3 regions of the Peribacillus sp. genome follow, and region 2 is predicted to be linked to each of the others. Evidence: riboswitches for the same ligand, from Rfam matches in the RefSeq annotation. Region 2 holds a riboswitch; each other region holds the start of a gene.

Region 1 (6,732 bases), on a different contig from region 2:
AGTTGTATAATAATGAATAACTACTGAATTATTCACCTTTTAAGGAGGTTGCTGATTTGCATCAGATAAACCCGTTCAAATATGCATCAGATGAAAAACGCTACCACACCTGGAACTATCATTTACGTCAAGAATTTGGTCACAAAGTGTTTAAGGTTGCTCTCGATGGCGGCTTTGACTGTCCCAATCGTGACGGTACTGTCGCCCACGGCGGATGTACATTCTGTAGTGCCGCTGGATCCGGAGACTTCGCAGGTAACCGAGTCGAGCCACTAGATGTTCAATTTAGAGAAATTAGTGAAAAAATGCATCATAAATGGAAAGATGGTAAATACATGGCCTACTTCCAAGCGTTTACGAATACACACGCACCTGTTGAAGTACTTCGGGAAAAATACGAAGGCGTTCTCCAGGAAAAAAATGTTGTCGGTTTATCTATAGGTACTCGGCCTGATTGTTTACCTGATGATGTTGTTGAGTATTTGGCCGAGCTTAACGAACGGACGTATCTTATTGTGGAGCTTGGACTGCAAACCGTGCATGAGAAAACAGCTCAGATGATCAATCGTGCTCACGACTTTGCCTGCTACAAAGAAGGTGTTGAAAAATTACGCAAGCATGGCATACGTGTCTGTTCTCATATTATTAACGGCCTTCCGCAGGAATCTTATGAAATGATGATGGAAACAGCACGTGAAGTTGCCAACCTCGATGTTCAAGGAATCAAAATTCATTTACTGCATCTTCTAAAAGGAACACCAATGGTCAAACAATACGAAAAAGGGCTGCTTGAGTTTCTTACCTTTGAAGACTATATCTCGCTTGTTTGTGATCAGCTGGAAATTCTTCCTCCTGAGATGATTATTCACCGCATAACAGGCGACGGCCCTATTGAATTAATGGTTGGGCCTATGTGGAGCGTTAACAAGTGGGCAGTATTGAATGCCATTGATGCAGAATTAAAGAAACGTAACAGCTATCAGGGGAAATTATACATAACGGAGGGTCCACGTAAATGAAACTAGAAAAGATCTTACCATTTGCCAGTCGTTTATTGAAAGACTCCTTAACTCATGGAGATATCGCCGTTGATGGAACAGTCGGAAATGGTTTTGACACCGTTTTTCTTGCAAATCTGGTCGGTGAAGAAGGGCATGTTTATGGGTTTGACATTCAGCAAGCTGCGATTGATCAAACGAAGAAAAAACTAGCATCCGAGCAGGTAACCGAACGATGCACATTATTTACTGCTGGACATGAACAAGTGACCTATCGTATTCCCGAGAAACACCACGGTCAAATAAAAGCTGCCATTTTTAATCTTGGTTATCTTCCTGGCGGCGACAAGTCAATTATCACACATTTTGAAACGACTATTTCAAGTGTAGAACAGCTCCTTGATATTATGGCTCCAGGCGGAATGATTGTCCTCGTTATTTATCATGGTCATCCTGGGGGTGCTGAAGAACGCGACCATCTACTCGAATACGCCGCAGCGTTATCTCAGCATCGTGCACATGTCTTGCAATACCAGTTTATAAATCAAGTGAACGACCCCCCATTTATCCTTGCTATAGAAAAAATATAGATTAAAAAGAAGCTGCCAAATTTAGGCAGCTTCTTTTCATTGAACTACGTATCCCAGCGTCTTCAGGCGGGTTTCCACAAAACTAAGCGCATAGGTGAATACATCGTTTCTTTCTGGTTCATTAAAAATCTCATGATAAAGTCCGTGCCATTCTTTATATTGCTTTTCACTGCATTGATTATAATTAAACCATTCTCTGACGGGGCGCTTGTCAACTATCTTATCGTCTCCACCCTGCATTAATAGCATTGGAACATCCTGAAATTCCGGAATATCCTCAAAGGCCTCCTTAATTGCACCCAGTAGTTCACGATACCAGCGAACGGAAACCTTCGTAACATATAATGAATCGTTGAGATCTTCTTCCTGGATTTCTAAATTTCTCGTAACTAGTTCAGGCTTGAGACCCGCATCAATTCTTAATTTAGGCAACGCAATATTTAACCCAATTGAAGCCGCACCGAGGAGCTTAGGCGGCTGAGCCATCAGTCCTAAACAAGGTGAAGAAAGAATGACGCCGGCTATTTCCAATTCATCTTCTTGTAAAAGTCTAATAGCAATCAGGCCTCCCATGCTATGTCCCAGCAGGAAGACTGGAAGCGCATATTCATATGCCTCTTCAATCCAAGTCCTGACCTCATTTAAGTACTGTTCAAATGAATTAATATGTCCTCGATAGGCTCTTGTTGTCATTCCTTGGCCTGGAAGGTCCCCCATAATAACATGATACCCAGCAGAGCGCCACATTTGTGACAGCCATTTATATCGGCCATGATGTTCCATTGCTCCATGTACCATAACAATTACAGCTTTCGGGCTTCCTTCAGCCTCCCATTTCCACATATGATGTCCCCCCTATCATTTTCAAGGTGTATTTTTTTCCAAATAGGTTTTCGTCCTTTATAATACAAATAATACATAAAAAATGTCGATTTCGGAAAGGATTTGTTTTAAATATGCCAGTTTACCCATATAAAAACAAAATACCTCAAATTGCTGAAAGCGTTTATCTTGCTGAGAATACAATTATAACAGGTGATGTTACCATTGATGCTGAATCAACCATTTGGTTCAACTCCGTCATTCGAGGGGATGTTGCTCCAACCATTATCGGAAAAAAAGTTAACATACAGGATAATAGTATTTTACACCAAAGCCCTAATAATCCTCTGATTATTGAAGATGAAGTGACGATTGGACATCAAGTTATTCTTCATAGCTGTAAAGTTAGGAAAGGTGCACTTATCGGAATGGGCTCGATCATTCTTGATAAAGCTGAAATCGGTGAGGGTGCATTTATAGGAGCCGGCAGTTTGGTCCCTCAAGGGAAAGTGATTCCACCTAACACGTTGGCATTCGGAAGACCGGCTAAAGTCATCCGCGAGCTAACCGAAGAGGACAAACATGATATGGAGCGTATAGTAACCGAATATGCCGAAAAGGGCCAATATTATAAATACACTGCTCCACTAGAATAAGATATGAATTCATTACATATAAGAGCTTGATTGTTCTAGTATTGATTCAGAAAAGCAGGATAATGCAAAAAAAAGAAATCTTACCTAGGTAAGACTTCTTTTTTTGTTTATGCTTTTGCTTGTTCTTTTAAAGAAGCTGCCTTGTCTGTACGTTCCCAAGGAAGATCGACATCCGTACGGCCAAAATGTCCATACGCTGCAGTTTGTTTATAAATCGGTCTACGAAGATCGAGCATTTTAATAATTCCAGCAGGGCGAAGATCAAAGTTCGCACTGACTAAGTCCACTAAAATATCTTCATCCACTTTTCCTGTACCGAATGTATCAACAGCGATTGAAACCGGCTTAGCTACACCGATAGCGTAAGCAAGCTGTACTTCTACTTTGTCAGCCAGACCCGCTGCCACTAAATTCTTCGCTACATACCGCGCAGCATACGCAGCTGAACGATCCACTTTTGTCGGATCTTTACCAGAGAATGCGCCGCCGCCATGACGAGCATATCCACCGTACGTATCAACAATAATTTTCCGTCCTGTCAGACCTGCATCACCTTGTGGTCCTCCAATGACGAAACGGCCAGTCGGATTAATGAAATATTTTGTTTCATCATCAATTAACCCGCTAGGCACTACCACATTAATGACATGTTCTTTTAAATCACGTTGAATTTGTTCCAATGTAACATCAGGACTATGTTGAGTCGAAATAACAATGGTATCTACACGGACCGGCTTGTTATTTTCATCATACTCAATCGTTACCTGTGTTTTACCATCTGGACGAAGGTACTCTAACGTTCCATTTTTACGGACTTCTGCTAGACGACGAGAAAGCTTATGAGCCAATGAAATAGGCAACGGCATAAGTTCTTCTGTTTCGTTACAAGCAAACCCAAACATCAATCCCTGATCTCCAGCACCGATTGCATTAATTTGATCATCAGTCATTTGGCCTTCACGAGATTCAAGAGCTTCATCGACTCCAGCAGCAATATCTGCTGACTGTTCATCAATCGAACTTAATACAGCACATGTTTCAGCATCAAAACCATATTTTGCGCGTGTGTATCCAATACCAGCAATTGTATCACGCACGATTCTTGGAATATCTACATAGGTAGAAGTAGTAATTTCACCAGCAACTAAAACTAAACCAGTTGTAACCGATGTTTCACATGCAACACGTGCATTTGCATCCTTAGCTAGGATAGCATCCAAGATTGAATCTGAAATCTGATCACAAATTTTATCCGGATGTCCTTCTGTCACAGACTCAGAAGTAAATAAACGACGTTTCTTTGACATTCTTTTGCCTCCTCAAATGTTCAGGCTAAGAAAAGGAATGGCAGCCATTCACATTATCTTTCCCATTTTGTTAGACGAAACTCATTCCCAGTTGGTATTATATAATAGAAGCAGAAAGGTTGATGCGAATCATTCATAGTAAAAAAGAATGATTAAACGCATAAAAACCCTTCCTAGTTTTTGAGGAAAGGTTTGTTGTCTCGAAATGATCCTTTCACTCTTATCGTTCAAGGGTTTTTTTACCTTGCTCAGGTTAGCACCAACACTAAAATGATTTTGCAAACAATTGCTGATTAAAGCAATTTATTGTTTTATCAAAATCAAACATTCTAGCAGGTTGCTGGGTTTCATTGGGCCTGGCCCTCCACCATCTCGGGATAAGAGAATCCGTACAATTTAAAATCATAACGTAATTCTACAAATTCTGTCAATACTTATTTCCTATTCAGAAGAAAAAGTTTCTATTTTCCACTATCCTCACATAATGTCATAGTGCAAAGGAAAAATGGAGTAAAAGGCATATAGCCTATAGATCCTTTCAATAAATTTCACCAATTAAAACCTTTTCCTCTCAGAAAATACAAGAAACAAAACAAATAGTATAGACTATTAAAACTAATGTGTTATACTATTTATAAATTGATTATAAATTCAAAAAAAGGTAGGTATCTCCTATATGAATACGCTTGATATCTCAAATGAGTTACACCAATTATTATCCGGTAACAACATACATGTGCAGCTTTCTGTACCTCAATTAGTTGAAAAAGTTTTAAGCCGCAACGAAGGGCAGCTCACGTCAACAGGAGCTGTAAAAGCTGAAACCGGAAAATACACAGGACGTTCTCCTAAGGATAAATATATAGTAGATGAAAAAGCTGTTCATGAAAAGATTGATTGGGGTACTGTAAACCAACCGATTTCTAGTGAAGTATTTGCAAAGTTATACGATAAAGTCCTGCAGTATTTAAAACAAAAAGATGAAGTATTTGTTTTCAAAGGCTTTGCAGGTGCAGATAAACAACATCAATTACCCATTCAAATAATTAACGAATACGCTTGGCATAATCTGTTTGCCCATCAATTATTTATTCGGCCAAATGAAGAAGAACTTCAAGATCATTTATCAGAATTCACGGTTATATCAGCACCAAACTTTAAAGCAGATCCAGCCGTAGACGGTACACAGTCAGAAACGTTTATTATTATTTCTTTTGAACGCAGGACGGTATTAATCGGCGGTACTGAATACGCAGGAGAAATGAAAAAATCTATTTTCTCAGTAATGAACTATCTTCTTCCTGAAAAAGGGATTCTTCCAATGCATTGTTCAGCCAATGTCGGCAGAGAAGGCGACGTCGCTTTATTCTTTGGTTTATCAGGAACTGGCAAGACTACATTATCTGCAGACTCCAACCGAAAATTAATTGGTGATGATGAGCATGGCTGGTCTTCAAATGGCGTTTTCAACATCGAAGGCGGCTGCTATGCAAAATGCATCAATTTATCTCGTGAAAAAGAACCTCAAATCTTTGACGCCATTCGTTTTGGTGCCGTTCTTGAGAATGTAGTTCTTCATCCAGATACCCGCATTGCGGATTATGACAGCAGTGCCTTGACTGAAAATACACGTGCTGCCTACCAAATACAATCGATTGATAATATCGTTGATCCAAGTGTTGCAGGTCACCCAACAACGATTATCTACCTAACTGCTGATGCATCAGGCGTATTGCCTCCTATCAGTAAACTAACGAAAGAACAAGCCATGTTCCATTTCTTAAGCGGCTATACGAGTAAATTAGCTGGAACGGAGAGAGGCATCACCTCCCCCGAAGCTACGTTCTCCACTTGCTTTGGTTCACCATTCCTACCGCTTCCTGCAGTCCGCTATGCAGAAATGCTCGGCGAAAAAATTGATGAACACAGCGCAAAAGTATTCCTCGTCAATACAGGTTGGACTGGCGGCGAGTACGGCGTCGGCAGCCGAATGAAGCTTGCTTATACAAGAGCCATGGTACAGGCAGCACTAGAAGGAGAATTAACCAACGTCGAAACCATCAAGGACGAAGTATTTGGCTTTGATATTCCACTACACGTGCCCGGCGTTCCAGACGAAGTACTCCAGCCTACACGAACATGGGAAGACAAAGATGCCTATAAAGCTAAGGCCATCGAACTAGCACAAAAATTCAATGAAAACTTCAAACAATTTTCAAATGTAGCCAGTACAATTAAAGAATTAGGCGGCCCATTAGTCAAATAAAAAATGCTCTCCCAAAAGATCATTGATCTTGTGTGGAGAGCGTTTTTTTATTTATATGAATGTATATCTACATCTGAATTTTTAAAAACTCAG
Region 2 (10,758 bases):
GCTTGTTCGGCATCTGAGTTATAGTTGGTATTTGTGTTCACATCGTAGGTAAATATGTCACCAGCTTCATTTCGGATGAATTCAATGCCGGCTACGGTGATTTGGTTTTCTTTTAGGAATGCTTCGTACTTTTCAATGATTGGATCATTAAAGTCTTGGACAATTTGGAATTTCGGTTTTTCTTCGACTTCCTCTCCTACTGGACAGAAGAGATCGCCGATTTGGCAGGCATCGGCCGGACAAAGTTCAAATCCTTCAGATGTATCGACTTGTACCGCATAAACGAATTTGCCCCCAACGAATTCACAGCGGGTTATAAACGGCTCAGGCGCCTTGATGTATTCCTGAATCAAGGTGATGCCATCTATCGGTTCGTCGAAATCAGGACCTTCTAGATAGTCTTTCAAGCCCTCAATGGAGTGGAATAATTGGACACCGAGACCTTTTCCTGCCCGATTGTGCTTGGTGATAAATGATTCAGCACCAATTTTCTCTGCGGCCTTCAAGATATTTTCCTTACCGATTGCAGCAATTGTTTTCGGTGTACGAATACCGGACTTTGTCAGGGCCGTATATTGGTTCACTTTGCTGACCTCTAAGCGAAGAGCGCGGCTTCCGTTAAATACGGTGCGGTTATGCTGTTCAAGCCAAGCCAGTACAGACTCTGTTAATTCTGGTGCATATCGATGACCGCGTGTATGGGATGATGCACTCATGCGGCTGTAAAAGACACCCTCTGGCGGAGTTTCTGTAAGATCAACGAGACCTTCGTCAAGATGCCACTCTTCGTATGGTAATTCCAGTTCATTCAATCGTTTCGTTAAATGGGCTGTCCATTCGTTATTTTCATGGAGAATATAAATTTTACTCATCATGTTGCCTCCTTCAAAATTAGTTAAACGGGTGCTTTTTTGCGTTTTGCTTCTACAAGAGGCTTAACCTGCTTGGCGAAGCGTTCCATCTCTTCAAGCTGCGGTGAAAATTGCAGCAATAGCAAATCTACTCCTGCTTCTTCGAAAGCAATAATTCGATCAGCAATTTGTTCAGGGGTTCCAATTAAATTCGGACGCAGACCGCGGTTAGAAACAGAATAATCGAAAAGTTTAACTTGCTGTTCAAGTTGTGATTTGCTGATAAAGTCGTTATATCCTGCATAACCGCCCGATTCCTTCACATCTGTGATTCTTGCAAGTTCAGCAGCCACTTCTTCTTCTGTATCACGGCAGACTACGTATGCAGCTAAACCAAAAGCTGAAAAAGGTTCACGGCCTGCTTCTGAACGCTGTCGTTTCATACCTTCAATCTTAGTCGAAATTTCTTCAACCGTTCCACCATGCATTACGTAGGCGTCACATTTATCGACGATCGTCTGTTTCCCGCGTGGACTTTCTCCACCTGCATACAGAATGGGATTGGGACGTTGAACCGGCTTTGGATGTAAGTGAGCATCCTTTATGCTGTAATATTTGCCCTCATATGAGAAGGTATCCTCGGCAGACCATAGTCCCGTTAAGATATCTAGAAATTCTTCTGTTCGATCATAACGCTCATCATGGGCCGTAAAAATCCCCCCATATTGCCGCGCTTCTTCTTCCCACCATGCAGATACCACATTCAGGGTAAAACGTCCGTTGCTTATGTTGTCTATATTGGCAGCCATTTTCGCTGTAACCGCTGGATTATGGAATCCAGGCCGTACTGCCGTCATAATCTCAATTTTTTCAGTTACCGCTGCTAGAGCTGCAGCGGTTGACCATGCTTCAAGCGAATCATGCTCAGGACCTTTAATATCATTTAAATTTAATTCCGCTACCAGTGTAGTGTCAAACCCCAATTTTTCTGCAGCTATTGTTACTTGTTTTGCATACTCAAAGGTTGCAGGCATGTTTTCATTTTCTACATTCCTTAACCATCCACCGAAAATAGGCAGCCAAAAGCCAAACTTCATGTTCAAAACCCCTTTGTTTTTATTGGTGAAACAGAGGAAAGACAACAAAAAAACTCCTTCGATAAGAAGAAGTTTGCGCAGTAGCCTTCACTTATCTTTCAGAGCATATGCTCCGCTGGAATTGGCACCATTCTGACAAACTGTCAGCGGCTGCCGGGCTTCATAGGGCCAGTTCCCTCCACCTCTCTTGATAAGACACTATTTAATTGGTTAAAAGATAAACTAATCCTACTATAAAAGTCGGTTTACTGCAATGAATAATTCTAATTATTCTAAATTTAGTTTTTCAGCAACAATCGTATACGTTTTCGGAATCCCCATATCATGCACTTTATGGTTTGGTTCTTCTTCTAACACCTTTATCATTAAGCCTGATTGGCCAATGGCCGTGATAAGCTCTCCAAGTGTCCACTTCCGTTGTACTACCTGGGACAAGCTTTTTTGTTCCTCATCAGGCATATGTTTTGTGAAAGCTACTTGGTTTTTTTCAATAGATGGATCAAAGTAATTGCCGCTTACTTTATGTTTTTTACCACTGGACGTGATTAATTTGGTTGAAATCGGATGAAATTCATGCAAAATAAAATGACCGCCTGGTTTTAATAAGGACTTAATTTTCTCCAGTAACGGCTGTAAGTCAATCATATAATGGAGGACACCAAGTTCCATCAGGACAAGATCTGCCCCCTCATTCTCAGGTAGTGAGAGCACGTCAGAAACAATATACTCGACCGGAACGTCTGCCGCATCAGCCAGCTCTCTAGCGAATGCTGCATTTTCTTTTGAAAAGTCAACCACTGTGACCTTTGCACCAAGGAGCGCCATCGCCACTGCTTTAACACCATTTGAGCCCATCAAATGCATCACTGATTTTCCTTGAAGATTACCCATATACTGATAAAAAGGTTTGAGTCTCCACTTAGGATTTTGCTTGATTTTTTCAACAAGTGCTTCAGGTTTTCCATAACGATTTAAAAGAGCACTGTAATTATTCTGGTTCCATGCTTGTTCATTTTCAGCTGTAAATCCCTGCTGTTCTTTGGCTAAATAAGCATGGATTTGATCACTATAAAGAGCCATTTCTTCGTTATAAAAGTAACTATAAAGTGATTGGCACCAAATGTTTGTCTGATCTATTTCTACCGATATCCGATATGGATCTGTCTTAATGGTTGTATTGTATTCACAGCTTATGTAAACGGTAATGGTATCGATTGTAAAACTGAAAACAGCGGATTCTGGATTGCTGCTAATGTCTGTCGGTGAATACTTAGTAAATATTCTTCTCGCTTCGTCTAAAACATCCCATTGGACAGACGCTTCGATTATTGAATCTTCAGAAATGGACGCACCTTGGACCCTTAATGATGCTTGGCCTTTAAATTGATACGGAATTCCCTGCTTTTCTAACTCTGTGCCTATCATCGTAACTGTCTTTAAATACATAGAATCCTCCAAAAAGTTATTTCACTAGTTGATGTTGAAACGCATAAATCACTGCTTGTGTACGATCTTGGACCTCAAGCTTATTTAAGATATTACTCACATGCACTTTCGCTGTTTTGACGGCAATAAATAATTCATCAGCAATTGCTTGATTCGTTTTCCCTTGTGTCATTAAAAGCAAAATCTCCATCTCACGATTTGTTAAGTATTCATGGGGAAGTTTACTAGCATGACTACGCATTTTTTTCATCATTTTATCTGTCACCTCTGGCTCTAACACGCTCTGGCCATGGTAAGTTGAACGAACAGCGTCTGCAATTTCACTTGCTTTTGAGGTTTTAAGCATATAGCTTGCTGCACCTGCTTCGAGAGCCGGATAGACCTTTTCATCATCTAGAAAACTTGTCACAATAATAATCTTTGCTTCCGGCCAGCTTTGCATAATGTTTCTAGTAGCTTCTATCCCGTCCATTTCCTTCATAACTAGGTCCATTAAAATAATATCCGGACGTAGTTCAAGGGCTAGTTTGACACCCGCTGCTCCATCATCTGCCTCAGCTATCACGGTAATATCAGGCTGTGCAGATAAATAAGCGGTCACCCCTATTCTAACCATTTCATGGTCATCCACAAACAAGACACTAATCATTTAGGTATCCCCCTTAGTCTGTAGTAGTGGTATTTTGACTTCTAGTCGTGTTCCATTCCCTGGAACACTGACAATTTTCAGTGACCCGCCTAGCTCTACAGCTCGTTCTTTCATATTCTGCAAACCATACGAACCCGTTTTCGTTTGATCGAGTTCAAATCCCATTCCATCGTCTACAATGCGTAAAATAACCATCTCATCACGCTCAATCAGTAACACATCGATACTATTTGCCTTGGCATGCCTTAATGTATTAGATACTGATTCTTGTAGAATTCGGAACAGATGATCTTCTATCCCTTTATCAAGATGAATAGCTTCTGTTTTCCACTCTATTTTCATTGGCACCTTCTGAGCTAATTCTTCTAAAAGCTCTTGGATACCTTCTTGCAGAGATTTATTTCGTAATGGTACAGGTCTAAGATGTAAAAGCAATGCCCTCATTTCCAGCTGTGCCTGATGGATAATTCCTTCCACAACCGGAAGTTGTTTATCCTCGCCATTGTTTTCGGTAATAGCGGACATCATCATGGATGCAGCAAACAACTGCTGGCTGACTGAATCGTGTAGTTCCCTTGCCAAACGGTTTCTTTCTTGAGATACAATTTCCTGAATCCGCTTTTCCTGGTCTTCTGCTTTTTCAGTAGCAAGCTTCTGTGCTAACTTTGCCTGCTCTGCTCCAAGCTTTTGAATCTGCTCTGCCTGTTTGGCTAATGCTTTGAATTCCAGTAAGGAATAATCATCAAATGACTGAATAGGCCGGCCTAATTCCACTAAATGCAAATCATCACTAAGCTTATTCATTTGTCTGCGCCAGTATATTCCTGACACTATTCCATATGCAATTCCTACAAATAAAAGGATACTTGGAAAAGTAATGATAAAGGACAGATTAAGTAGTTTCATCTCCCAGAGATTTCGCCAGTTCTCTAAAGGATAAACATAGAAGACAAGAGCTGGAACAATAATTGCGGTTATGAGCGCAATACCAAAAGCATAGACAATCTGGCGAGTCATCACATTCATACCCGATTCACCTCGATATTGCCAATGAAGACGGAGGTGATGATGGTCACTTTTTGAACAGCGTTATGGAAGCCCTCTGTTTGGCAGGAAATAATTTGATTATACATCCGCTTTTCATGATTTTGAAAGATGACGGCTCTGCCGATTACGACTGAGTGGTGAAGGTTTACTTCAACATCATATGGAATTTTGATTTTCAGGTTGCCCACCATGCTTCTTATCGAAATAATGGTTTCACCTTTTGGAAGGATCGTATTGCTTAAATCGATGACTACATCACCAATTCCTCGTTGAATATTGACATTATTCCATTCGTAGACTGACTTCTGGGTTTGCTGCGAACCTATTAGTTTGTTACTGAATAAATAACTTGTTTTAATCAACTGTTCTTTTTCTTCGGTATTTTGTTTAGGTTCAGTCAACACCAACTGTACTTTTTCAGGATTTTGTTTAGATAAATAAAAACCATAGAGGGCATATGCAAGAATCACGAGGAGAAAAAATTTGAATACAAACATATTTAACACAATGATAATCGTGCTAAATACGCCAATGAAAAACAGTATTTTCCCTATTTTTCGATGGTATTTTTTTTTACCTATAAATAAGCAGCCGATGGAGAGGGCAAGGGTGTAAATGAGTCCGCCGTCAAAAAAAACAAGTTCCATAATAAGCGAGATAAGGCCAATTAAAAAGATCCAACTGATATAATCTGTGTTTACTTGTTTAAACATCCTGATCCTCCTCTCTCATCAATCTAACTTTTGATTATTCATTACGAAAAAGGCGCAGCTAACTACGCCTTTTAAGAATAACATGATTACGAAATTGAATGTGTTTCTTCTTTTTTCATATCCTTTTCTAGTTGAATAATTCGGGTATCGATACTTTGCCTTTGATAGTTTGAGTTAATTCTTTGCTCCAAATTATCCAAGTAGTTTTCTGTATCTTCAAATTTTCCTGTTGACGAACTTGACGTACTGCCAGAATCGATTACTTGATTCATACGTTGATGAGCGTGAGCTATGTTTTCTTTACCCATTAATTCCATTCTTCTAATGTTCATGTCCTTTAATTTATGCTTCATTTCTCTATATTTATACTCTAGTTCACTCAACTGCTTTTCAGCCTTAAATAACGCTTCTTTTATTCGGAGTGCACGGGTGCTGTAAAGTTCACTTTCTTGAATAGCAAAGGCCTGCAGCTCTGATTCCCCAGCTTTTTCTGCAATCTTCGCTTGATTCTTCCGTTTTTCAGCTAACCCCTCCGCTTCAGCAAGTTCCTTCGTAAATTCAGCTTTTAATTGATACTGACGCTCGACCAGCTTACGGACCTTTTCAGTTTCCGCTTCAGCCTGACGTAAATATTGATTGAGCAGCGCTATTGGGTTTTTCTGTTCCATTTTATCAAGTACATGATAAAAATCAGCTGTTAGTGTTTGTTTCATTCGTGAAAATAAGTCATTCATATAAAACACTCCTCCGTTTTTTTATTTATTCAAATTTGCCCACTGTTTTTCAAAGTTTGTAAAAGGATCCGATGATTCTTCATTACCTATTTTTTTGTCTCGGTTCCATTTCTTATACACAAGATAGACGATATACGCCGCCACAAGTCCGAGTATTGCAGGTACATGTGATACAGATGCCATTAATGCTACCAGCACAATAATTGCCCAGGTAATTTTTGCTCCTGTATTTTCTGATTTAAGCAATTGTTTAAAACTGTAATAAAGAATTGCTAAACAGATAATCAAGCTGATTAATGGGCCAACATTTGTAAGAGCAATGATCGCTGCAATTCCTCCAATAATGATTAAGCCTGCTTTTTTCATCATAGTAACCGTACCTCCTTTCCTTATTTCTATCATAGCTATTGGATGGATTTTTTATAATGAGCTGCAGAGGTATTTTCACATAGGTCCTGCGACGTATTTCAACTGAGAAAAATGCAAACAAACCCTGCCGTATAGCACAGCAGGGCTAAAGAATGACACTTATTTATCTCTTACGTGAATCACTTCGTCCATTTCCTGATTTGGCTGCAAAGCCGCTATCTGAATTTGTACCTCTTTTTCTTGAAGGGGAAGGTTTCCCAGAGGTTTTACCTGGGCTGCTCGGCTTGCCATGGCGCTTATTGAAATCAGAACGAGCATTATTGCCCTGAACTCGTTTTGGCTTAGCAGTCGCCCTTGTAGGCTCATTCATAACAATGCCTTCGAGCTGTCTACGATCAATTTTCATCTCGATGCCCTTTTCGATATCTTTTAATATCGGCAAATCTTTTGTAGCGATAAACGTTACCGCTAAACCATGTTCGCCTGCTCGTCCAGTCCGGCCGATTCGGTGAATATAACTTTCCGCATCTTCCGGAACATCATAGTTAAAGACATGTGTAACACCCTCAACATCAAGACCCCTCGCGGCTACATCTGTTGCCACCAAAAACTGCAGGGAGGCATTCCGGAAGTTCCTCATGACACGTTCACGCTTCGCTTGTGAGATATCTCCATGCAGTTCGTCTGAATTGTATCCAGCACTCTTTAACGCTTCATTTAACACAGATACCCTGCGCTTTGTTCGACAGAAAATAACCGCTAAGTAGGGCTGTTCTTCATCAATGATTTTAATAAGTGATGCTTGCTTAGCCCGGTCCGTGGTTTCAATGACCACCTGACGAATTTGTTTAACGGTAACCTGACTGTTTTCAACGGCTATCTTAAGTGGATTATTCATAAACCGTTTAGATAGAGAAATAACTTGTTCTGGCATCGTTGCTGAGAAAAGCAGCGTCTGCCTATCAGCTGGAATATTTTCAATGATTTCCTCAACCTCAGGCAAGAATCCAATTTGAAGCATTTGATCTGCCTCATCAAGGACTAGGTGTTTCACTTTTGATAGATCGATTGTTCCTCTTCTAGTATGATCTAACAATCTTCCTGGAGTCGCAACCACGACTAATATACTGCGTTTTAGTTTCTTCAATTGGCGGTCTACATCTTGCCCCCCATATACGGCAAGGACATGAAAGTCCTCAATTTGCTCCGCAAATTTCGTCAGCTCAGCTGTTATCTGAAGAGCTAGTTCTCTTGTTGGGGTTACAATAAGTGACTGAATATAAGGCGTTTCCGTATCAGTGTGCTCAATAATCGGCAGTAAAAACGCCAATGTTTTTCCCGTTCCAGTCTGCGCCTTGCCGATTACATCCCTGCCGGCTAGTATCTCTGGAATCGCCTGCTCTTGAATCGGTGTTGGAGATGTAATCCCCATATAATTCAACATTTCTTCTATTGGTCCATCTATTCCTAATTCAGTAAATTTCATTTAGTACCTGCCTACTCTCCGAAGAGTTTTTTTCTTGTTACTTCTTTTAGCAAGTATACCACGTTTTACGACCTTCTTTTACACGTGTTCTTTTGTTGAACTTCCTTATCCTGTTATTGTGCTTTTGTTAGAACTTGATTATAATTTATAGGATTTATATTTATGTACAAACTAATGCATACAGAGAGAATTTGCCGAATATCGGCAAGCTATTCCTCCTTGCCATTCGTATTTCATATGGCAGGGAGGTTTCTATATTAAAAGGAGTGGCATCATGTTTAAACTTAAAGAACGGAACACGACCGTTAAAACAGAAATTATTGCCGGATTGACTACATTCTTGACAGTCGCCTATGTTATTGTTGTTAATCCGAAGATTTTATCTGAAGCTGGTGTACCTTTTGATCAAGCTTTTACAGCAACAATCATTGCTACACTGGTCGGGACATTATGCATGGCCTTGCTTGCTAATTACCCAATTATTATAGCCCCAGCGATGGGCTTAAATGCCTACTTTGCTTATTCCGTACTAGGTACTTATAATATCTCTTATACAGTTGCCTTTTCTGCCGTATTTGTGACCGGGATCATCTTCTTGATTCTATCTTTAACATCATTCAGAACAAAGTTAATCACAGCTATTCCCGATAATTTGAAGCATGCAATCAGTGCTGGTATCGGTCTATTCATTGCTTTTATCGGCCTGCGTCTATCTGGAATAGTCGCCGATCATGAAACCAACTTAGTGGCATTGGGTGATTTCACAGACCCAAAGGTAGCACTAACCTTAATAGGCTTAATCATAACCATAATCTTAATGACCTTAAACATTCAAGGATCCATTTTCATTGGTATGGTCATCACCGCATTAATTGCCTACTTTACCGGTCAGTTACATTTTAACGGGATTGCTGCCTTGCCGCACTTACCAGAAGGCGCGCTCATCACAAATCCGATTACATCGTTTAACGATGTCATTAATTATGGTTTATATGGTGTTGTTTTCTCCTTTTTACTTGTTATGCTGTTTGATACGACAGGAGCCCTCCTAGGGATTGTTCGTCAGGCAGGGTTATTAAAGGACGGGAAGCTTGAAAAACCTGGCAGTGCCTTTTTTGCCGACTCCATCGGAACAACTGTCGGCGCTGTGTTTGGAACAAGTCCAACAGCTGCCTCCGTTGAATCTTCAGCAGGGGTAGGAGCTGGTGGTAAAACTGGTCTAACTGCCTTAACGGTAGCTGTTTTATTCTTAATAACGGCTTTCTTCAGTCCCTTAATCGGTTCTTTATCAGATGTTGCCGCTATTACTGCACCAAGTTTAATCATTGTAGGATGTTTTATGATCAAAAGTATTTCAGACATCAATTGGCATGATTTTGACGAAGCCTTCCCAGCTTTCTTGGTGATTGTGACCATGCCATTGACATCAAGCATCGCTAATGGAATTGCCCTTGGTTTCATTGCCTATCCCATTATGAAAATTGCGAAAGGTAAAATCCGTGAGGTGCATCCTTTCGTTTACGTATTCGCTATTTTATTCCTATACCAACTGATCTTCTTAGCAAGCTAAAAAAGAGGCAAGCTGCATAATGCAGCTGCCTCTTTTTCTTATTTATTCATCTGAGCGAGGAAATCACCCAATAAATCATCAAGATTTTCCTCTTCTACTTCTTCGCTGCTCTCATCCACTTGTGTAGTACTGTCATTCCAATCAAAATTATCTAATTCAGCTTCAGAGACGGGTAATCTTATGTGAATATCCTCTTCCACTTCTTGATTAACAGGCTGTTCCTGTAAATAAAGGGCTTCATCAATCTCCAACGCATTACTAGTCAGGGAAGCCAATAAGGACGTCGCCCTTATAGGGTCAGACAATATATGATATAAAATGGTTCCAAGCATAGCCTCAGAATGAGCATGTTTGAGCCAATCCCTTTGACCCTTGTTTAGCTTATGAGGAAGAGGAATCTTGATCATTTCTCGATCCTGTACTGTCGAATTCCCAACATTTTCAAGCACAAATTCAGCTATTTTACTAGAAAAATTTCGTTTTTCTGTTTCTTTTAGCTTTTGGAGCTGTCTTAATACATGATCGGGTGTGTCGGAGGGAATTCGAAACGTAATCGCCTGACCCCGCTGTATTTCAGATGCAGTTGTCTTTTTCATGCTTCAACCTACTTAGTCATGCCGGATTTTTGAACATCCTTTTTACTTTGAATTTGTTCTTGTTTAGCATTTTTTCTGGCAAAATCGGAAATTAATTTATAATAGGCATTCGCCATCATCCAGATGCTTTCTTTTTCGTCTTCAAAGAAGTCGATATTATAGCCATCTAAATTATTATTTAATTTCTTCAGATAATCCTT
Region 3 (6,305 bases), on a different contig from region 2:
TGAAACAGGCTTTTGCAAAATCATTGTAAGGGCCTGCAATTTCTGGCATCTTTTGTGTAAAAACACCCATCCCATGTTTGAATTCATATAGGGCTGCTTCAGTCGGATTAACAGGTTCAGTGGTCATTAGTAACATCTCCTTATACATCTTTTTTCTCTAGTATGGTCAGATGCTGAACTGATATACCAAGCAGAAAAAACAAAGAGGCTGCTCCTAGGAGCAGCCTCAAATCATGTATTTATTCAGAAACAGGTACAACTGCACCTTCATATTCTTCTAAAATAAAATCTTGAATTTCTTTCGAATGTAATACTTCTACTAGTGCTTTAATCCCTTTGCTGTTTTCATCGCCTTTTCTTACGGCAATCACATTCACATATGGTGAATTCTCATCTTCAATCGCAATGGAATCTTTAAGGGGATTCAAGTCTGCGTCAATTGCATAATTGGAATTGATCATAACCGCATCGCCTTCTTTATTATTATATACCTGAGGCAATAATGCTGCTTCAATATCGGTTTTGAACGTAATCTTTTTCGGGTTTTCAGAAATATCTTTGACAGTAGCCGTCGTTTTATCGACTCCTTCTTTAAGTGTCAATAACCCATTAGCTTCAAGCAATGATAAAGCACGACCATGATCAGCAACCGAACTGCTCATAATAATTTCAGCGCCATTTGGAAGTTCGTCGAGAGATTTATACTTTTGTGAGTAAATTCCGATTGGTTCGATATGAATGCCGCCAGCATTTACAAAGTCATACCCATTTTCCGCTATTTGCGCTTCTAAATAAGGAATATGTTGAAAATAGTTCGCATCCAAGTCTTTTTGCTCTAATGCTTTGTTCGGTAAAACATAATCTTGGAACGTTTCAATTTTTAGCTCGATTCCTTTTTCCTCAAGAAGAGGTTGAGCTTTTTCAAGTATTTCCGCATGTGGTACGTTTGAAGCACCCACCACTAGTTCCACTGAATCTTTACCGTTACCGCCTTTACCTGAATCGTCATTGCCGCATGCAGCAAGCGCAAATGTTAAAACGAGAATTAAGGCAAAACTGACTATCTTTTTCATAAATTCATCTCCTAGTTATCGCTTGTCTAATTTCGTTGTGAAAAAGTCACCAATGATTTGAATAATAAATACAATTAATAAAATGATAATCGTAGCGATTAGCGTCACATCATTTTGACCTCGCTGATAACCATCCAGATAAGCAAGGTTTCCGAGACCGCCTGCTCCAATTACCCCAGCCATCGCTGTATAACCAACAAGTGCAATCGCAGTAACCGTGATACCGGATATAAGGGCTGGTAATGATTCTGGGATCAACACTTTCCAAATGATCGTATTGATTGTTGCTCCCATTGACCGTGAAGCTTCAATAACACCTTTGTCAATTTCACGTAACCCTATTTCGACCATCCTCGCATAAAAAGGAGCTGCTCCGATAATTAACGCAGGAAGAGCTGCATTTTCACCAATCATTGAACCCATAACTGCCCTGGTAAATGGAATGAGAAGGACAATTAAGATGATAAACGGAATAGATCTGAATATATTAACAAATGCGCTAATGACCACATTTACAGGACGATTTTCCCATATGTTTCCCTTAGACGTCAAAAATAACACAAGTCCTAAGACAATTCCTAAAATGAAGGTTGCTACAATAGATATTCCTGTCATATAAAGTGTTTCATACGTTGCTTCCATCATTTCTTCCCAATCAACGTTAGGTAATAATTCTTCAATCATGTGAAATCACCTCCACGTCAACCTGCTGCTCTTTGATATATTGTAGAGCTAAATCCATCTCTGCTTGAGCACCATCGATATGAATAAAAAGCGTCCCATAAGCTCCATTTTGGGTTTGTGAAATTTTTCCTTGCACTATCGTAACATCTAACTTGAAAGATCGTACCAGTTGGGTAATTAATGGACTATTGGTCGACTCTCCGACAAATGTAAGCTGGATAACTCTACCTTCCGGGAAACGTTCCAATAAATGTTCAATTGTTTCCTTTGTTTCCTCTGGCTCCGTTACCTGTTGGACGAATCTCTTTGTAATGGGTTGAACAGGATGACGGAACACATCCAGGACAGGACCTTGTTCAACCACTTGCCCGCTTTCCATAACAGCAACACGGTGACAAATCTTTCGAATGACATGCATTTCATGAGTAATCAAAACAATCGTCAATCCTAAGCGCTTATTGATATCAACCAGCAGTTCTAGAATTGAATCAGTTGTCTGCGGGTCGAGTGCTGACGTTGCCTCATCACAGAGAAGTACCTTAGGATTATTAGCCAAAGCTCTAGCTATTCCGACTCTTTGCTTCTGTCCGCCGCTTAACTGAGATGGATACGCATCCTCTCTGCCTTCGAGACCGACCAGCTTAATCAATTCATTTACTCTTTTTTTCGCTTCAGTTTTCGAAACACCGGCAATTTCCAGTGGAAAAGCAATATTATCAGCTACCGATCGAGACCAGAGCAGATTAAAATGTTGAAAAATCATGCTGATTTCTTGTCGAGCTTTTCTGAGTTCTGTCCCTTTGATTTTAGATATTTCCCGTCCTGCCACAATAACTGAGCCATCCGTTGGTGTTTCTAGACCATTTAACATCCGAATTAATGTACTTTTTCCTGCTCCGCTATATCCAATGATTCCGAAAATTTCACCTTGATCTATCTTCATGCTGACATTATCGACTGCTTTTATTAACCCGCCTTGTGCCAAGCCTGTTCGGAATGACTTACTTATTTGTGATAATGTTATCAATAATCTCACCTCTTTATTCAATACATTCTATGAACTTAGTAATCTGACTCTCAAGAAAAACCTTCACATATATCGTTTCTCATTTCACCCTAAACATGTATTGAAATCTCAATTAAGAAACAAAAAAACCTTTCCGCAAGAGCAGAAAGGCTGGCTAAGAAACTAACCGTCCTCTCATCTCCCAAAGCATGACTGCTTTGTGTGAATTGGCACCTTTCCAAGGTAATCCTTGTCGGTTGCCGGGCTTCAAAGGGCACATCCCTCAGCCTCTCTTGATAAGAGTAAAACGTATATGTGATTGAAGGTTTCCCCTCGTTAAAAGTCCATAATAATTATTATAAAATAATATCATGAATAAAGAGATGATGTCAATCAAAAACATTGATGTCAGATGATCTTAAATGGTTTTAGCTGAGGTACTCGTAATCCCTGTTGCTTTTCCGATGCCATCTTCGAGCGCCTCTATTAAATCTTCAACGTTTTCAATGCCAACGGATAGACGGACGAGGTCAGCGCTAACACCTGATTTTAGTAATTCCTTATCATTTAATTGTTGATGAGTTGTACTTGCTGGATGAATAATTAAACTCTTAGCATCTCCTACATTGGCAACATGTGACCATAGATCGATGGAGTTAATCAACTTCGCTCCCGCATCACGGCCCCCATTAATCCCAAAGATGACAATAGACCCCGCACCCTTTGGCAAATATTTATCAACGAGTTTTTTATCAGGGTGATTAGTATTCCCCGGGTAGGTTACCCAACTGACAGCGGGATGATTTTCCAAATAGCTAACAATTTCTTTAGTATTGGCTAGATGCTCCTTCATTCTTACATGAAGGGTCTCTAATCCTAGCGTAAATTGGTACGCACTTTGTGCACTCAATGTCGGACCAAAATCACGAAGCAATTGCACACGTGCCTTTGTTATGAACGCAGCCGGACCCACTGCTTCACTGAAAACAATCCCTCCGTAGCTCGGATCAGGTTCCGTAAAGCCAGGGAAATTGGGCGAATTCCAGTCAAAGTTTCCACCGTCAACAATAATGCCGCCCAATGTCGTCCCGTTACCAAGCAGCCATTTAGTTGCCGAATGGATCACAATATCAGCTCCGAATTCAATCGGACGGCATAGATAAGGTGTTGCAAAGGTATTATCAATAATCAACGGTATACCATTTTCATGAGCAATGTCAGCAATGGCCTCAATATCTAATACAGTTAAACTTGGATTACCAATGGTTTCTCCAAAAATCGCCTTTGTTTTCGGCGTAATTGCTTTTCTAAAGTTTTCCGGGTCCTCAGGTGAAACAAAGTGAACCTTTATCCCATACTTAGGCAGAGTATTGGCAAATAAATTGTATGTTCCTCCATAAAGGGTGGAAGCTGCTACAATTTCGTCCCCTGCTCCAGCTAGATTGAGGATGGCTAATGAAATAGCAGCCATTCCACTTGCGACCGCAAGAGAGCCGATCCCTCCTTCTAGCAGTGCAACCCTTTCCTCAAATACTGTCACAGTTGGATTATGAATCCTTGTATATATATAGCCCGCTTCCTTTAATCCAAATAAATTGGCCGCATGCTCTGTGTCTTTAAATAAATAGGCATTACTTTGATGAATAGGCAGAGAACGTGCTCCTGTTTCATCCGTCTGTAATCCTCCATGAATACTCACTGTTTCAAACCGATAACTTTTTTCTTCTGACATTGTCTCATCTCTCCTTTAACAATCTTATTAGCTCTTTAAGGATATGTAAGAAACAAAAAAACCTCATCTAGTTTAAGAAGAAGTTTTTAGGAACTCTCCTTATCTTTCAGAGCTTATACTCTGCTGGAATTAGCACCGTGTATTAAAAACATACCGGTTGCCGGGCTTCAAAGGGCCAGTCCCTCCACCTCTCTTGATAAGAACATATTAAATTTTCAGATAATTACCTTGTAGGAAATATATCACGAACATAAGATAACGTCAATAAAGAAATCAGATTTTTCTATCTTTATAACCATTTTTTTATCTCTTTAAGGTGAAAAGTTCTTTTGACACCTGTATAAAAGCACACTTATGCCGAAATTTTTTTGCTGTTTACTAAATACGTCCTTACTATGACCTTGTTTTCACTGTACAGCTATTCCTACCAAGTATTCATTTTCACAATCCAATGTTTTTCAAGACAAAATATGACAAATATTTCATTGAACAGTTCGCTATTATTAAAGCAGCAACAGTGCTATACATACGAGCCGACTACGCGAAACGGAGGGTAGCTGAATTGTAGAACGGTCTCATTTTTGTTCTTTGACATTCGAATAGGGGGAAGAAACTTTGCAAAAAAAACGAGAAAGAAAATGGCTGGCTTTATTATTTTCAATTTTGCTGCTTACATCTTTGATCATTCCGACAAACTCCACCATTGCTTCGACAAGTACACTTCATACCTCTGCAAAAGATAGTCTTTTAGGAAAAGAACAAAAGAAGATTGCTCCTACAGTCCTTTCACAATTTAAAGAAAATAAAGAAGTTACCTTCCTAATTAAATTCAAAGAACAAGTGGATACCAACAAAGTATCTACCAAAGCTGCTGCTATAGCCAAAACACAAAAACTATCAGCTAACCAATCAAAACTACTTAAACGCTCTACTCTTGTATCCGAGCTTCGATCTACTGCATTAGAAACACAGGTAAATGTTAAAGACTATTTAGTCAAACAGGAAAAAGCAGGCCAAGCAAAGAATCTTCAATCCTTTTATATCGTCAATGCGATGGCAGTAACAGCTTCCAAAGACGTAATGGAGCAGCTCGCTGTTTACCCTGAGGTAGCTAAAATCCTGCCAAATGAAATCAGACAGTTAATTCAACCAGCTAGTAAAACCAAAATCTCTAATGCAGTGAATGGCTCTACTGCCGTTAAAAGCAAAGCCGACACGTCCGCCATTGAGTGGAATATCGATAAAATCAGTACACCAGCTGTATGGGACATGGGGATTGATGGTGCTGGAACCGTTATCGCCTCTATCGATACAGGCGTTCAATGGAATCACCCAGCATTAAAAACCAAATACCGCGGTTATAATCCTGCAAATCCAAACACCGCTGACCATGAATATAATTGGTTGGATGCGGTGGGTGGACAGGCTTCACCTTATGATGATTTAGGGCACGGAACACATACGATTGGAACCATGGTTGGATCTGAAGAAAATGGATCCAATCAAATCGGTGTTGCTCCGGGCGCTAAATACATTGCTGTTAAAGCCTTTTCTGCAAGCGGCGGTTCTGATATTGATTTATTAGAAGCAGGTGAATGGGTTCTTGCACCAAAAGATGCTGCTGGAAATCCACATCCTGAAAAAGCACCGGATGTAGTAAACAATTCATGGGGCGGGGGTGCTGGTCTTGATGAATGGTACCGTCCAATGGTTCAAGCATGGAAATCAGCTGAAATATTCCCTGAATTTTCTGCTGGAAATACAACCCTGACTAATCCTGGCGGGCCGGGTTCAGTTGCCAACCCAGCAA

Evidence for each region. A riboswitch is a leader RNA that binds a small molecule or an ion and turns the genes downstream of it on or off. The one in region 2 is predicted to bind S-adenosylmethionine.
Region 1: linked by a shared signal. The riboswitch ahead of metK (methionine adenosyltransferase) and the one ahead of AC52RT_RS03120 (LLM class flavin-dependent oxidoreductase) in region 2 are both predicted to bind S-adenosylmethionine.
Region 3: linked by a shared signal. The riboswitch ahead of AC52RT_RS07385 (O-acetylhomoserine aminocarboxypropyltransferase/cysteine synthase family protein) and the one ahead of AC52RT_RS03120 (LLM class flavin-dependent oxidoreductase) in region 2 are both predicted to bind S-adenosylmethionine.

Annotation. Positions count from the first base shown of each region.
Region 1 covers NZ_JAZVJO010000557.1:429-7,160, reverse strand. The annotation lists gene mnmL (tRNA modification radical SAM protein MnmL/YtqA) at 57-1,019, shown strand; gene mnmM (tRNA 5-(aminomethyl)-2-thiouridylate-methyltransferase MnmM) at 1,016-1,588, shown strand; gene AC52RT_RS18270 (alpha/beta hydrolase) at 1,625-2,431, opposite strand; gene AC52RT_RS18265 (gamma carbonic anhydrase) at 2,545-3,066, shown strand; gene metK (methionine adenosyltransferase) at 3,174-4,373, opposite strand; SAM riboswitch class I at 4,591-4,757, opposite strand; gene pckA (phosphoenolpyruvate carboxykinase (ATP)) at 5,050-6,639, shown strand.
Region 2 covers NZ_JAZVJO010000092.1:1,202-11,959, reverse strand. The annotation lists gene AC52RT_RS03125 (ATP-grasp domain-containing protein) at 1-872, opposite strand, end outside; gene AC52RT_RS03120 (LLM class flavin-dependent oxidoreductase) at 896-1,948, opposite strand; SAM riboswitch class I at 2,037-2,145, opposite strand; gene AC52RT_RS03115 (class I SAM-dependent methyltransferase) at 2,216-3,394, opposite strand; gene AC52RT_RS03110 (response regulator) at 3,411-4,043, opposite strand; gene AC52RT_RS03105 (sensor histidine kinase) at 4,044-5,069, opposite strand; gene liaF (cell wall-active antibiotics response protein LiaF) at 5,066-5,803, opposite strand; gene AC52RT_RS03095 (PspA/IM30 family protein) at 5,890-6,537, opposite strand; gene AC52RT_RS03090 (lmo0954 family membrane protein) at 6,559-6,906, opposite strand; gene AC52RT_RS03085 (DEAD/DEAH box helicase) at 7,070-8,392, opposite strand; gene AC52RT_RS03080 (NCS2 family permease) at 8,667-9,962, shown strand; gene AC52RT_RS03075 (hypothetical protein) at 10,001-10,558, opposite strand; gene AC52RT_RS03070 (Alp7A family actin-like protein) at 10,567-10,758, opposite strand, start outside.
Region 3 covers NZ_JAZVJO010000234.1:340-6,644, reverse strand. The annotation lists gene AC52RT_RS07405 (carboxymuconolactone decarboxylase family protein) at 1-127, opposite strand, end outside; gene AC52RT_RS07400 (MetQ/NlpA family ABC transporter substrate-binding protein) at 240-1,073, opposite strand; gene AC52RT_RS07395 (methionine ABC transporter permease) at 1,089-1,757, opposite strand; gene AC52RT_RS07390 (methionine ABC transporter ATP-binding protein) at 1,750-2,784, opposite strand; SAM riboswitch class I at 2,956-3,066, opposite strand; gene AC52RT_RS07385 (O-acetylhomoserine aminocarboxypropyltransferase/cysteine synthase family protein) at 3,182-4,495, opposite strand; SAM riboswitch class I at 4,592-4,698, opposite strand; partial or broken gene AC52RT_RS07380 (S8 family serine peptidase) at 5,111-6,305, shown strand, end outside.